2 regions of the Serratia sarumanii genome follow, and region 1 is predicted to be linked to the other one. Evidence: predicted binding sites of a transcription regulator. Region 1 holds the regulator's gene; the other holds the start of a gene.
The links. The regulator PhoB, encoded in region 1, activates phosphate uptake and scavenging genes when phosphate is short. The targets are predictions, from matches to a motif close to CTGTCATAAAACTGNCNNAT.
Positions count from the first base shown of each region.

Region 2: a site for PhoB is predicted at 4,134-4,153, ahead of pitA (inorganic phosphate transporter PitA). Genes of this name have one in related genera too.

Region 1 is NZ_CP124750.1:998,465-1,006,244, reverse strand. Features, by position in the region: gene proY (proline-specific permease ProY) at 1-728, opposite strand, end outside; gene brnQ (branched-chain amino acid transport system II carrier protein) at 802-2,118, opposite strand; gene SSARUM_RS04685 (PstS family phosphate ABC transporter substrate-binding protein) at 2,603-3,565, opposite strand; gene phoR (phosphate regulon sensor histidine kinase PhoR) at 3,580-4,896, opposite strand; gene phoB (phosphate response regulator transcription factor PhoB) at 4,921-5,610, opposite strand; gene sbcD (exonuclease subunit SbcD) at 5,826-7,058, shown strand; gene sbcC (exonuclease subunit SbcC) at 7,055-7,780, shown strand, end outside.
Region 2 is NZ_CP124750.1:4,820,032-4,827,811, reverse strand. Features, by position in the region: gene SSARUM_RS22840 (monovalent cation:proton antiporter-2 (CPA2) family protein) at 1-682, opposite strand, end outside; gene SSARUM_RS22835 (hypothetical protein) at 675-944, opposite strand; gene SSARUM_RS22830 (SDR family oxidoreductase) at 1,011-1,784, opposite strand; gene uspB (universal stress protein UspB) at 2,217-2,552, shown strand; gene pitA (inorganic phosphate transporter PitA) at 2,626-4,128, opposite strand; gene SSARUM_RS22815 (BaiN/RdsA family NAD(P)/FAD-dependent oxidoreductase) at 4,429-5,628, shown strand; gene add (adenosine deaminase) at 5,657-6,589, opposite strand; gene SSARUM_RS22805 (nucleoside hydrolase) at 6,664-7,599, opposite strand; gene SSARUM_RS22800 (Crp/Fnr family transcriptional regulator) at 7,761-7,780, shown strand, end outside.

The sequences.
Region 1 (7,780 bases):
ATGGCCTTCGGAATCGATTTTTTCGGATCTTTGGCTTCGCCGGCGGTGATGCCGATGATTTCAATGCCGCCGTAAGCGAACATCACCAGCTGCAGCGACAGGATCATGCCGATAAAGCCGTTGCTGAAGAAGCCGCCGTTCGACCACAGGTTATGAATGCCGGTCGGTTGCCCGCCGTTGCCGATGCCCCAGATGATGATGCCGATGCCGGCCACGATCATGATGATGATGGTGGCGACTTTGAAGAACGAGAACCAGAATTCCAGCTCGCCGAACACCTTGACACTCATCAGGTTGATGGCGCCGATGATCAGCACCACGCTCAGCACCCAGATCCAGTGCGGCACTTCCGGGAACCAGACCCCCATATAGATGCCGAAGGCGGTCACATCGGCGATGGCGACGATCAGGATTTCAAAGCAGTAGGTCCAGCCGGTGATGTAACCCGCCATCGGGCCGAGGTAGTCCTGCGCATAGCGGGAAAACGAGCTGGCCTGCGGGTTGTTGACCGACATCTCCCCCAGGGCGCGCATGATGATAAAGGCCACGATGCCGCCGATCAGGTAAGCCAGCAGCACGCTCGGGCCGGCCATTTTGATGGCGTCCGCCGAGCCGTAGAACAACCCGGTGCCGATGGCCGATCCCAGCGCCATAAAGCGGATATGACGCGTACTGAGGCCGCGTTTCAGCTTATTGTCGGGGGCAGTGGTGGGTGACTGTTGTTGCATGAAAATGACCCATAGTTTTAAACGTAAAAAAGCCACGGACATGTCCGTGGCCCTGGATTAAGCCGGGGGATTATCAGTGCGCGGTCACTTGGGAACGCGTGCACACCCGATCATAAATCGCGACCAGCACCAGCATCAGCAGCGAAGGCGGCAACCATGCCAACCCCTGCTCCGCCAGCGGCAGGTGAGTGGTCCAGGCCGGCAGCAGCTGCTGGAAACTGGAGGCTTTCACCGCGTCAAGGATACCAAACAACAGGCTGACAAGCATCACCGGCGCGATGATGCGCGGCGCGCTGTGCCACCAACGCAGGGTGAAGCTCAGCACCACCAGCACGATGCACGGCGGGTAAATCGCGGTCAGCACCGGAATGGAGATCTGGATCAGGTGGCTCAGGCCGAGGTTGGACACCACCATCGAGAACAGGCCCAGAATAAACACCAGCGTCTTGTACGAGAACGGCAGGTATTGCGCGAAGAACTCGGCGCAGGCGCAGGTCAGGCCTACCGCGGTCACCATACAGGCGATGAAGATCAGCGCCGCCAGGAAGAAGCTGCCCAGGCCGCCGAAGGTGTTCTGAACGTAAGCGTGCAGGATCACCGCGCCGTTGGTGGCGTCCGGCACCAGCGCGCCGCTGCCGGAGCCCAGCTTGAACAGGCTCAGGTAAACCAGCGTCAGGCCCACGCCGGCGATCAAACCGGCCAGAATGGTGTAGCGGGTCAACAGACCGGCGTCTTTCACGCCGCGCGAGCGCGCCGCGTTGACGATAACGATGCCGAATACCAGCGCGCCCAGCGTATCCATGGTCAGGTAGCCGTTAACGAAGCCGGAAGAGAAAGGCACGCTCTGGTAAGCCGCCGTCGCCGGAATCGGCGCGCCGGCAGGCCACAGCAGCGCGGCGATGCCCAGTACGCCTAACGCCACAATCTTCAGCGGCGCCAGCACATGGCCGACGGTGTCGAGCAGGCGGCCCGGATACAGGGAGATGCCGATCACCAGCGCGAAGTACACCAGGCTATAGATGAACAGCGGCATGGCGCCGTCGCCGGTCAGCGGGGCGATGCCCACTTCAAAGGACACGGTGGCGGTGCGCGGCGTGGCGAACAGCGGGCCGACGGCCAGGTAGCAGACGGTCGCCAGCAGCAGGCCGGCGCCGCGGCCGATCGGCGAACTGAGGGCGTCGATGCCGCCGCCGACGCGCGCCAGCGCGATAACGGTGATGACCGGCAGACCGACGGCGGTGATCAGGAAGCCCAGCGCCGCGATCCAGACGTGTTCACCGGACTGCAAGCCGACCATCGGCGGGAAGATGATGTTCCCGGCCCCAACGAATAAGGCAAAGGTCATGAAGCCCAGTGCCAGGATATCTTTTGACGTTAAACGATGACTCATACGATGTCGTGTTGCCTGTTCAAATGAAAAAAATTGTCCGATAGCGTGGTGGCGTGACGCCCCACCGGTTGCCGGCATGCCCGATCGTCGCAGCGCCAAATAAGCATCCTAAACGCAGTCGATCCGGCGTTTATGTCCCTATTCGAAAGTGGCCGCTCATGAAGATGGGCAAAATTTTAGGAGTTATAAAAATGGAGGTTTAATCCGACAACGAGGGCTAAGGTAAACGTTTATAGCGCTTCAAGGCAAGACGCACGGCGAAAAGCAGAGCTATCAACCATATAAACTTTAGCCACCAGTCGATCATATTGGCTATCAATAAATATACACTACATGATTTGTATCATTTTTGAACAATGGATTCACGAAACGTGAAACATATACCACTTTACCGCGCGAAAACGCCAATAAATGCCCGGTTTTCGCGTGGTATAAGCTCCGTTTGGCCGTTAAAAAAGGCGAAAATTACGCCGCTTTTTGTCGCTTATTGCACCGTGGCCGCCGCGAGCGGCTGCAGCCCGAGCGCCTGGCGGGTCCTCTGCAGGGCGCCCGGCGGCAGCGGCAGATAGCCGTCGTGATTGACCAGGCTCTGCCCTGCGTTCGACAGCACGCGATCGAGGAACGCGGCGGTCAGCGGCTCCAGCGGTTGATTGGGGGCTTTGTTGATGTAGATATAGAGATAGCGCGACAGCGGGTAGCGATCGTTGCGCACGTTGGCGGCGGTAGGCGCGACATAGTCCTCTCCCGATTCCGCCAACGGCAGCAGCCGCACGCCGCTGGCGCGAAAACCGATGCTGGCGTAGCCGATGCCGTTGAGCGAACCGGCCACCGCCTGCACCACCGAGGCCGAACCGGGCAGCTCATTGACGCGCGGCATAAAATCGCCGCCGCACAGCGCGCGCAGTTTGAAATAGCCGTAGGTGCCGGACGCCGAGTTGCGGCCGAAGCGCTGCAGCGAGCGCGTCGCCCAGTCGCCGCTCAGCCCCAGCTCGCCCCAACGCGTCAGCGGCTTGCTTTCACCGCAGCGCCGGGTGGCGGAGAAAATGCGATCGAGCTGCTGCAGATTGAGGCCGCGCAGCGGGTTGTCCTGATGCACCAACACCACCAGCGCATCCACCGCCACCGGCACCGCCAGCGGCGCATAGCCGTAACGGTGTTCGAACGCCGAAACCTCGGCCGCCTTCATCGGCCGGCTCATCGGGCCCAGCTGCGCAGCGCCCGCCGCCAACGCGGTCGGCGCGGTCGACGAGCCGGCGGCCTGGATCTGCAGGTTAACGTTGGGATAATGCCGGCTGAAATCCTGCGCCCACAGCGCCATCAGATTCGCCAAAGTATCGGAACCGACGCTGGACAGGTTGCCCGCCAGCATGCCGTCGGGCTGCGCCAGCGCGCCGCGTCCGGCCAGCAGCGCCAGGCAAAGCAACAGCCCTCGGGTTATTCGGGTCATACCGGTGTCTCGCGTTAATTTTTCACCGCATTCTCTGATAAAGCGGCGGGAACAATCAACCGGTTGGGTAAGGTAAAGATAAAGCGGGTGCCGATCCCCGGCTCGCTGAGGATCTCCAGCCGCGCGTCGTGATGGCTGAGCGCATGTTTAACGATCGCCAGCCCCAGCCCGCTGCCGCCGGTCTGGCGCGAACGGGCCTTGTCGACGCGGTAAAAACGCTCGGTCAGGCGCGGCAGGTGTTCGGCGGCGATGCCCGGCCCGTTGTCGCTGACCTGGAACTGCGCGCCGTGCGCCGTCTGCTGCCAGCTCACTTCGATATGGGTGCCCTTCGGCGTGTGGTTGACCGCGTTGTACACCAGGTTAGACACCGCGCTGCGCAACTGGTCTTCATTGCCGAACACGTTGAGCTGTTCGTTCACCCGGAAAGTGATCTCGTGATTGCCGCCGCTCAGCGACTGCGCCTCGCGCTGCAACACCCGCAGCATCAGCGGGATATCCACCCGCTCGTTCATGTCGACATTGGGCGCCGCCTCGATGCGCGACAGCGTCAGCAGCTGCTTGACCAGCCCGTCCATCCGGCGGGTCTGCTCCTGCATGGTGCCGAGCGCCTTGCTGCGCAGCGAACCGTCCTGCTCTTCGTCGCCCATCATCTCCAGATAGCCCTGCAGCACCGTCAGCGGCGTGCGCAGCTCATGGCTGACGTTGGCGAAGAAGTTGCGCCGCGCCCCCTCCAGCTGGCGCATCTGGGTGACGTCGCGCGCCACCATCAGCAACTGCCCTTCGGAATAGGGCATCACGCGGAATTCGACGTAGTGTTCGTTGTTCAGCTGCAGCGTCAGCGGGCGTGAGAACTCCTGCTGTTGCAGATAGTGGCTGAATTCCGGATAACGCAGCAGGTTGAGGATGTGCTGGCCGTTGTCTTCCGGCCAGCGAAAGCCGAGCAGATGCTGCGCCAGCCCATTGCACCAGAAGATGTTGCCTTCAACGGTGGTCATCACCACCGCATCAGGCAGCGATTCGGCCCCGCTGCGAAAGCGCTTGATCAGCAACGCCAGCTCGCGCCGGCGGCGGCGATTGCGCTGCTGCATCTGATACAGGCCATAGAACAGCGGCTCCCAGCTCCAGCGGCCGGGCGGCGGTGTCATACTGCGGTCGATCCACAGCCAATGGGAGAGTTTGAGCTGGTTGTAGAAATTCCACACCAGCGCCGCCAGAGCGGAGGCCAGCAGGAACCAGGGCAGATAACCGAAAATCAGCCCCAGCAGTAAGGCGGGCAGACAGAAAAGAGCCAGCTCCAGAGCCAGCCTCTTCCACGACAGACGTTCTAACACGGCATATTCTCCAGCGCAGCGCGATCAATAGCGCGTTGAGAACCGGTAGCCGGTGCCCCGAACGGTTTGAACCATTTTATCATGCCCACTGGTTTCTAACGCCTTGCGGAGCCGACGGATATGCACGTCAACGGTACGGTCTTCCACATAAACGTTAGTGCCCCAGACGTGATTAAGCAACTGCTCACGGCTATAAACCCGCTCCGGGTGGGTCATAAAGAAGTGCAGCAGCTTGAACTCGGTCGGCCCCATGTCCAGCGCCTGATCGTTCGCCATCACGCGGTGGGAGGACGGATCCAGGCTCAGCCCTTGCATTTCAATCACCTCTTCCACCGCCATCGGTGAAATGCGGCGCATGACCGCTTTGATGCGCGCCACCAGTTCCTTGGGCGAGAACGGCTTGGTGATGTAATCATCCGCCCCCACTTCCAGACCGCGCACCCGGTCTTCCTCTTCGCCGCGCGCGGTCAGCATCATCACCGGGATATCGCGGGTCAGCGCTTCGCGCTTCATATGTTTGATAAACTGAATGCCGGAACCGCCGGGCAACATCCAGTCGAGCAACACCAAATCAGGGAACGGCTCAGACAGGCGCGTCACGGCGCTGTCATAATCCTCGGCTTCCAACGGTTGGTAACCATTCTGTTCCAACACAAAGCACACCATCTCACGGATCGGCGCTTCGTCTTCCACCACCAGTATGCGTCTTGCCATCGTCAATCCTGCCAATGTGTTAGCGACTTTGCGGGCGCCATTATGCGTCAGTTTTGTGACACTTTTATGAAAAAAAGCGGCTGTTATAGGCAGTAAGCATAGCGATTATTTCCCGGCGCAAAGAAAAATCATCCGGTTGTCATCATCATTGCGCCGGGACAGCCGCCGCCGCGGCCTTTATAATCATCGCCATTACCTTTGCATCCGGGAGTGTCATGCGCCTGATCCACACCTCTGACTGGCACCTTGGCCAGTACTTTTTCACCAAAAGCCGCGCCGCCGAGCACCAGGCTTTTCTGAACTGGCTGATCGAGCAGATCGAGCAGCAGCAGGTGGATGCGCTGATCGTCGCCGGGGATCTGTTCGATACCGGTTCGCCGCCCAGCTACGCCCGCGAGCTGTACAACCGCTTCGTGGTGGAGCTGCAGCGCACCGGCTGTCAGTTGGTGGTGCTGGGCGGCAACCACGACTCGGTGGCGACGCTGAACGAATCGCGGGAACTGCTCTCCTGCCTGAACACCACGGTGATCGCGAGCGCGCAGGGCTCCCTTGAGCAGCAGATCGTGGTGCTGAACCGGCGCGACGGCCAGCCGGGCGCGGTGCTGTGCGCCATTCCTTTTCTGCGGCCGCGCGATCTGCTCACCAGCCGCGCCGGCGAATCCGGCGCGCAAAAACAGCAGGCGCTGCAGGAAGCTATCGCCGAACATTACCAGGCGCTGTATCAGGCGGCCTGCGAACGCCGCGATCGGCTGGGCCTGCCGCTGCCGATCGTCGCCACCGGCCACCTGACCACCGTCGGCGTCACCACCTCCGACTCGGTGCGCGACATCTATATCGGCACCCTCGACGCCTTCCCGGCGCAGGCCTTCCCGCCCGCCGACTATATCGCGCTGGGCCACATTCACCGCGCGCAGAACGTCGCCAAATCAGAGCATATTCGCTATAGCGGCTCACCGATTCCGCTCAGCTTCGATGAACTGGGCAAAGCCAAAAGCGTCTTCCTGGTCGATTTCGCCGACGGCGCCCTGCAGCAGGTAGAAGCGTTAGCGATCCCGCAGTTCCAGCCCATGCAGCTGATCAAAGGCGATCTGGCCGAGATCGAACGGCAGCTGCAGCAATTTGCCGACTATGCCGGCGAGCTGCCGGTGTGGCTGGATATCGAAGTGGCGACGCAGGACTACCTCAGCGATATCCAGCGCCGCATCCGGCTGCTGGCGGATGAGCTGCCGGTGGAAGTGGTGCTGCTGCGGCGCAGTAAAGAGCAGCGCCGCCAGGCGATCGCACAGCAGGATAAGGAAACGCTCAACGAACTGAGCGTCAACGAGGTGTTCGAACGGCGCCTGGCGCAGGAGGCCGACATGCCAGAAGCGCGCCAACGGCGGATGCATCAACTGTTCCGCCAGGTGGTCGAGGCGGTGCAGCACAATCCTGAGGAGACCCAACCATGAAGATCCTCAGCCTGAGGTTAAAAAACCTCAACTCGCTGCAGGGCGAGTGGAAAATTGACTTCACCGCCGAGCCGTTCGCCAGCAACGGCCTGTTCGCCATTACCGGCCCGACCGGCGCGGGCAAAACCACCCTGCTGGACGCCATCTGCCTGGCGCTGTACCACCAGACGCCGCGTCTCAACGTCACGCCGAGCCAGAATGAACTGATGACCCGCCACACCGCCGAATCGCTGGCGGAGGTCGAATTCGAGGTCAAGGGCGTCGGCTATCGCGCCTTCTGGAGCCAGCGCCGCGCCAAAAACGCGCCGGACGGCAACCTGCAGGCGCCGAAGGTGGAACTGGCGCGCCGCGAGGACGGCAAGATCCTGGCGGACAAGGTGCGCGACAAGCTGGAGATCACCGCCGCCATCACCGGGCTGGACTTCGGCCGCTTCACCAAATCGATGATGCTGTCTCAGGGGCAGTTCGCCGCGTTCCTCAACGCCGACGCCAACGATCGCGCCGAACTGTTGGAAGAGCTGACCGGCACCGAAATCTACGGGCGGCTGTCCGAACAGGTGTTCGAATCGCACAAGCAGGCCAAAACCGACCTGGATGGGTTGCACCAGCGCGCCAGCGGCATCGAGCTGCTGAACGATGAACAGCGCCACTCCCTGACTGAACAGCTGACGGCGCTGAGCGCGCAGGAAAGCGCCCTCGGTAAGCAAACTCAGCAACAGCAA
Region 2 (7,780 bases), 1.3 Mb from region 1:
GCAGCGCGGCTGCGGTCATCACTTCGCGCGCTTTGGCGTGCGCCAGAATGCGAAACAGCGGGTTCAGCAGCCAGATGCCGGCCGCCACCAGCGCGGCCAGCGCACCGGCGGCGATGGCGATGCCGCCCCAGGCGGAACCGGATACCGGCGTCGATGAACCGGCCGGCGCGATGAACGCCACCAGCGCCAGCAGCGGGACAATCATCAGATCTTCAAACAGCAATACGGCGACGATTTTCTGACCGCGCGGGCTGGCGATGTCGCCGCGCTCGCCCAACAGTTGCATGACGATGGCGGTAGACGTCAGCACGAATCCCATGCCGCAGATGAAGGAGATGGCCAATGAAAAGCCGAAGGCCATGCCGATGGCGGTGAGCAGCAGCCCGCAGCTCAATACCTGCAGGCTGCCCAGGCCGAAAATATCGCGCCGCATGTTCCACAGATGAGAAGGCCGCATCTCCAGGCCGATGATGAAGAGAAACATCACCACCCCAAGCTCGGCGGTGTGCAGGATGGTCTGCGCATCGTTGAACAAACCAAAGCCGAACGGCCCAATCGCCAAACCGGCTGCCAGATAACCCAGCACCGAGCCCAGCCCCAAGCGCTTGAACAGCGGCACGGCCACCACGGCGGCGCCGAGTAGCGTCACCACGTTGAGCAGGTCGCCGGCGCTTTCAGACATGGGCGAGGCGCCAGAATACGAACGCGGCGATGGCTGCGGGGATCGCGAACACCAGCAGCAGGATCGGCAACTCCGCCCGCAGGCTGTAGCCCGCGTGGGCGACGCCCACCCACATATTGACCGCCGCGATCAGCAACCAGGCCGGGACGAAAATTTTTGCCGCCAGCGCCATGCCCGCCGCGCTGGCGCCCCAGAGCCAGCCGAACAGCACAAACAATCCCAGGAGAACCACGCCTCCGCCAATGACCATTAGCATGTGCATTGCAATATCCTCTACGCTGCGCCTCCTGGCGGGGGCGGACGCCAGACGCGCGCCCCCCATGCGGTGTTACTTGGTAGTATAGCCGCCGTTGATCAGGATAGTTTGGCCGGTAACCCACCAGCCGTCGCTGACCAGGTGGCGGATAAACGGCACCACGTCTTCGATATCGGTGAGGCCGGTTTTGCTGAACGGCGACAGCGCCGCCGCGCTTTGGTGATACGCCACCGCATCGGCGCCTTCGGCCGGATAGAAGAACGGGGTGTCCATCGGGCCGGGGCCGACCGCCGTCACGGAGATGCCGCGCTCACCGAACTCCTTGGCGGCGGCACGGGTGAAGTGCTCCACCGGCGCTTTGGTGCCGGCGTAAGCGGCATAGAACGGCGTGAAGGCGCCGAGCAGCGAGGTGACCAGCGTGCAGATTTTACCGTTGTCGTTGAGGTGTTTGCCCGCCTCTTTCAGGAAGAAGAACGCGGTTTTGGCGTTGACCGCGGTCATCTCGTCGTACTCGGCCTCGCTGATGTCGATCATCGGCTTTTTCAGCACTTTGCCGACGGTATTGATGGCGATATCCGGCTTGCCGACGGCGGCGACAGCATCGGCGAACAGCTTCTCGACCGCGCCCGCGGTGGTTAAATCGGCCTGCAGCGCGACGCCTTGCGCCCCGGCGGCCTGGATGGCGGCGACGGTCTTATCCGCTTCGGCTTTGGAGGCGGCGCTGTTGTAGTGGATCACTACCGCTTTGGCGCCTTGTTCAGCCAAATCGCGCGCGATCAGCCCGCCGAGATTTTTGGCGCCGCCGGCGATCAGGACGGTTTTTCCCTTGATTGAATGGTTTGCCATAACAGTTTCCTTGGATGAGCGTAACGGAAACCTGAGTCTAGCCAGCGTGGGGGGAAAGATCAGCGGCGTGGGGCGGGATAGACTATCCAGGAAAAACGACTAATTGCAGACGAACGGTTATCACTTATAACGCCCCGGCGGGGGCGTTTCGGCGCGTGGCGGTAAATTTTATCCACTGATCAGGCCAGTTTGCGTTTCATTAACCTACAATGATGAATATGGGCCTCACCATTTCCCCTCTGAGTGGAATCACGCCGTGCAAATCTCTCTGTGCGGTGCGGTAACGTCTCTGGAGGCGGTGGGTTATGGGCATGGCCCGTGCAGGCAAAAAAGGGGATGAGAGCGGTAAGCTCCAGCAGAGTATCGGGTAATGAGGTAGGGCGGTTGGACCCGGCGGATGGCCGCGGATAACAACGCCTTGAGGGGGTAATCATGATCAGTACCGTCGCGCTGTTTTGGGCCTTATGTGTGGTGTGTGTGGTTAACATGGTGCGGTATTACTCTTCTCTGCGCGCATTGCTGGTGGTATTGCGCGGCTGTGACCCGTTGCTGTACCAATACGTCGACGGCGGCGGTTTCTTCACCGCCCACGGGCAACCCAGCAAGCAGCTGAGGCTGGTGCGCTATATCTTTGCGCAACGCTATGTCGAGCACCACGATCCGGAGTTTATTCGCCGCTGCGAGCGGGTGCGCGGGCAGTTCATGCTGACCTCGGCCCTGTGCGGCCTGGTGGTCATCAGCCTGATAGCGCTGATGATCTGGTATTAATGCCTTCCTGTTTCCCTTGATGCAGGCAAAAAAAAGGCGGCCCTGCGGCCGCCTTCCTCATGATGCTTATCGCTTAGATCAGCTTCAACGCAACCCAATACAGCGCACCGGAAAGCAGAATCGAGATTGGCAGGGTCAGTACCCAGGCCAACAGGATGTTCTTCACGGTTTTGCTCTGCACGCCGCCGCCGTCCACGATCATCGTCCCGGCAACCGCCGAAGAGAGGACGTGGGTGGTGGAGACCGGCATGCCGGTATAACTCGCCACGCCGATAGACAGCGCCGCGGTCATCTGGGCCGATACGCCCTGGGCGTAGGTCATGCCTTTCTTGCCGATCTTCTCGCCGATGGTGGTGGCCACGCGTTTCCAGCCCACCATAGTACCGAGTGACAGTGCCAGCGCGACGGCGACGATGATCCACATCGGCGCGTACTCGACGGTCTGCAGCAGATCCTGACGCAGGTTCTTCAGGAAGCGCTGGTCGGCGGATGAGGTTTCCGGCAGCTTGGCGACTTTATCCGCCGTGTCGGTCACGCACATCAGCAGGCGGCGCAGGTGGCTGCGCTGCTCAACCGTCAGCTGATCGTAGCTTTGCAGGTTGGTCAGCATGCCCTGAGCCAGCTCGATCGCCGGCATGGCGCGCGAACTGTCGCAGTGGAACTCGGCCGGCTTGTTCGGCGCAGCTTCGTCATCCGGGCTTGGCACCAGCGGCGTCAACGACACCGCATGCGACAGCGCGTCGCCGTGCTGCTGGTAATATTGCTGCAGGTGGGTCACGGCGTCACGCGTACGGGTGATGTCATAACCGGTTGCATTCATATTGACCACGAAGCCGGCCGGCGCAACGCCGATCAGCACCAGCATGATCAGGCCGATGCCTTTCTGGCCGTCGTTGGCGCCGTGCGAGAAGCTGACGCCAATCGCCGACAGGATCAGCGCGATACGGGTCCAGAACGGCGGCTTGCGTTTGCCGTCGACCTTTTCACGTTCCGCAGGGGTCATGTGGATACGCTGGCGTTTCTTGGTGCCACTCCAATAGCGGCGCAAGGCGAACACCATCACTCCCGCCACCATCATGCCGACCAGCGGCGAGAACAGCAGAGAAAGGAAAATACCAATCATTTTCGGGACGTTAAGCGCATCCACCACCGAAGTGTGGGTCATCAGGGCGTTGGTTAAACCGACACCGATGATTGCGCCTATCAGCGTATGGGAACTGGAGGCCGGCAGACCGAAATACCAGGTGCCGAGGTTCCAGATGATTGCCGCCAACAGCATGGAGAAGACCATGGCTAATCCGTGTGCTGAACTGACGTTCAACAACAGATCGGTAGGCAGCAAGTGGACGATGGCGTAAGCAACACTCAAACCGCCGAGCATTACGCCAAGAAAGTTGAACAAACCTGCCATCACGACCGCAAGTTGCGAGCGCATGGCGCGGGTATAAATAACTGTAGCGACCGCATTGGCCGTATCATGAAAACCGTTGATGGCTTCATAAAACAACACGAACAACAATGCGAGAATTAACATCAGGCCGGTATGGAAATCCAGGCCAGCGAACAAATGCAGCATAAGCGTTACGCCAGTTTGTGGACATGAACGCCGCGCATTATCAGTGACAACCGGGGCCGGGGAAAAGGAAAATATGACGTTTTTTTGATTTGGACATGACGAAACGATGACGCGCCTATAACAAAAATATGGAATATCAATGCGTTATTCTCCTCTGACCTCTGTAATATTTTCTTACTATGGCGTTGGCGGCGCCGGGGCTTTACAATCTGCCGCCGTGAATTTGGCGGTGACCGGCGGCGAAACGGCGTAATATGGCGCCCTTTTGTCGCGATTGTGGTTTTGATAAGTGAGGCTCAGGTGGAACAGTTTGATGTCGTAGTGATTGGGGCGGGCGCCGCCGGCATGTTTTGCGCTGCGCAGGCGGGGCAACTCGGTTGCCGCGTGTTGCTGCTCGACAACGGCAAAAAACCGGGCCGCAAGATCCTGATGTCCGGCGGCGGGCGCTGCAACTTTACCAACATGTACGCCGAACCGGCGGCCTATCTGTCGAACAACCCGCACTTTTGCAAGTCGGCGCTGGCGCGCTACACCCAGTGGGACTTCATCGATCTGATCAACCGCTACGGCATCGCCTACCATGAAAAAACGCTGGGGCAGCTGTTCTGCGACGACTCGGCGCAGCAGGTGGTGGATCTGCTGGTCAAAGAGTGCGAGCTGGGCCAGGTGACGATGCGCCTGCGCAGCGAAGTGCTGGGCGTGGAGAAAACCGAACATGGTTACGCGCTGGCGCTGAATGGTGAAAAAGTGAGTGCTCGATCACTTGTGGTGGCCAGCGGCGGTTTGTCCATGCCGGGGCTGGGCGCTTCGCCGTTCGGTTACAAGCTGGCGGAGCAGTTCGGCCTCAGGGTGCTGCCGACGCGCGCCGGGCTGGTGCCTTTTACCCTGCATAAGCCGCTGCTGGAGCATGTGCAGACGCTGTCCGGCGTCTCGGTGCCGGCGGTGATCACCGCCGAGAACGGCGTCAGCTTCCGTGAAAGCATCCTGTTTACCCATCGCGGCCTGTCCGGCCCGGCGGTGCTGCAGCTGTCCAGCTACTGGCAGCCGGGTGAGTATGTGAGCGTTAACTTACTTCCTGAGCTGGATTTGGCGGCCTTCCTGGATGATCAACGCCGAGAGCACCCGAACCAAAGTCTGAAAAACACCCTGGCGCTGCACTTGCCGAAGCGGCTGGTGGAGTGCTTGCAAACCCTGGGACAACTGCCGGAGGCCACGCTGAAGCAGCTGAATACGCCGCAGCAGGCGGCGCTGGTGGAGCTGTTGCAGAACTGGCGCGTGCAGCCGAACGGCACCGAAGGCTACCGCACGGCGGAAGTGACGCTCGGCGGCGTCGACACCAACGAACTTTCCTCCAAGACGATGGAAGCCCACAAGGCGCCGGGGCTCTATTTTATCGGCGAAGTGGTGGACGTGACCGGGTGGTTGGGCGGCTACAACTTCCAGTGGGCGTGGAGCTCGGCCTGGGCCTGCGCCCAGGCGTTGGCGGCGCAGGAGCGTTAAAACCCGCTCAGCCTTGAAACGTACCGGGTCACATTGGCCCGGCCTTGAGCTGATTCATTAATTTCATTTTAGTGTCGCCGTCGAGAAAACTCGCCTCCAGCGCCTGTCGGTTGCTGCGGTTAAAATCTTCATCCTGCCAGCCGAAGGCGTCATGCAACAGCCGGTACTCCTTGTTCAGCGTGGTATCGGCGACGGTGCGCGCATCGGTATTCACGTTCAGCCGCACTCCCATCCTTTTCAGCCGGTCTATCGGGTGACTGTCGATGCTGTCGAACAGATTGCAGACGAGATTGCAACTGGGGCAGATCTCGAGCAGGACGCCGGTGGCTATCAGGCGCTCGATAAGCGCAGCATCCTCGATGCTCCTGACGCCGTGGCCGATGCGCGACACCTGCAGCCTATCCAGCGTTTCCCGTATGCTGTCGGCGCCCTTCGCCTCGCCGGCGTGGGCGATGACGTTACCGCCGGCTTCGCGCACCGCTCGAAAGGCCGCTACGTGATTGGCCAGCGGGTAACGCGCTTCGTCGGCGGCTAAATCCAGCGCGACCACGCCGCGGCCCAGATAGTTAACCACGAGCCCGGCGGTTTGCAGGCTGGCGGCCGCATCGAAATGCCGCAGCGTGCACAGGATCAGCCCGGCGGCGACGCCGTAAGTTTGCGCGGCGTCATACATCGCGGCGAGCACCGTCTCGACCACCGCTTCACCGCTTAATCCCATCCGGGTATGCAGCAGCGGGGCAAAGCGCACTTCCGCATAGATGACGTTATCCGCCGCCAGCTGCGCGAACAAGTCATCGACGGCCAGCGCTATCGCCTGGCGCGTCTGCAAGAGGTCTATTTGCGGCGCGATCTTGCTTAAAAAGTCCCCCAGATCGGCGCATCGCTTCGGCGCGATAAATTGCCGATTAAAGGCCGTTCTGGTTAATTGCGGGTCGATCTTTTTGACATAGTGGTAGCTCAAGCACGTATCTAAATGGACGTGCAATTCCACTTTTTTTAATTTGCTCGGATCGAAATTCATGACAGCCACCTATTTCATTCGCGGTGAGATAACAGTGAGAACAGTTTTTCTTTAAACAGGCCGGGTTTAATACGGGTAATCACGCGGGCATTGGCCGGTTCGCCGGTCAGGTGGGTGGAATCAATGACGTAATGGCCGTAAGACCGTTCACTTTTATATTCTACCCAGGAATACGCATCCAGACTGGTCTCGACGATGTCCGGGTAGAGCGCCACCGCCATGGTGGTCGGATCGGGCAAATCAAAGCCTTTACGCTCGGTGCGCCCGGCGTTGAACGCCATCAGCGTGCGGTTGCAGCGCACGGCAAAGCGCCCCAGTTCGCCGAGATGATGCAATCGTTCAATATCGTCCTCGCCAATAAACGCTTCCCCCATGCCGATCTCCCAACCGACGAGGGTGAGGGGCAGCCCGGCAGTGAGCACCAAATGCGCGGCTTCGGCGTCGGCGTAAAAATTAAATTCGGCCAGCGGAGTGATATTGCCGGGCGTCAGCCCGGAACCGCCCATGACATAAACCCTTTTCACTTGTTCGGCCAGCGCGGGCGCTTTCAGCACCGCCATCGCAAGATTGGTCAGCGGCCCGAGGGTGACGATTTCCAGCTCGCCATTGAGCCGTGCGGCACAGTCGATGATGGCGTCTACGGCATGCATGGGTGCGGCGGTCAGCTGTGGATCGGGCAAGGCCATGTCGCCCATGCCGTCTTCACCGTGAATGTGGTGCGAGTGATAACGCGTTCGGAACAGCGGTTTCGCCATGCCTGCATAAACCGGTGGCGTATAGGTTCCCGCTTTTTCCACGCAGATAAGTGCATTTTTGACGCATTGTTCAAGCGGGCAGTTGCCTGCGACCGTGGTGATCGCTTCCACCCTCACGTCAGGCTCGCGCAATGCCATCAGCAGGGCGACGGCATCGTCGGAGGCGGTATCGGTATCTATCAAAATATGTCGCATGGCACTCTCCTTGGGTGGGGTCTGCGGAGAAAATACCCAGACGGCCCGAGGCAAAAAAGGTCAGATGTCCTGTTTCGTTCTGAAGCGCGCCGGCTATTCTGGGCGCAGCCGAAAAGATAGGATGCAAGACGTTAACGGATAAGCCCTGGGAGTGAATCGCCGTGAAAACTGTCGGTGACAG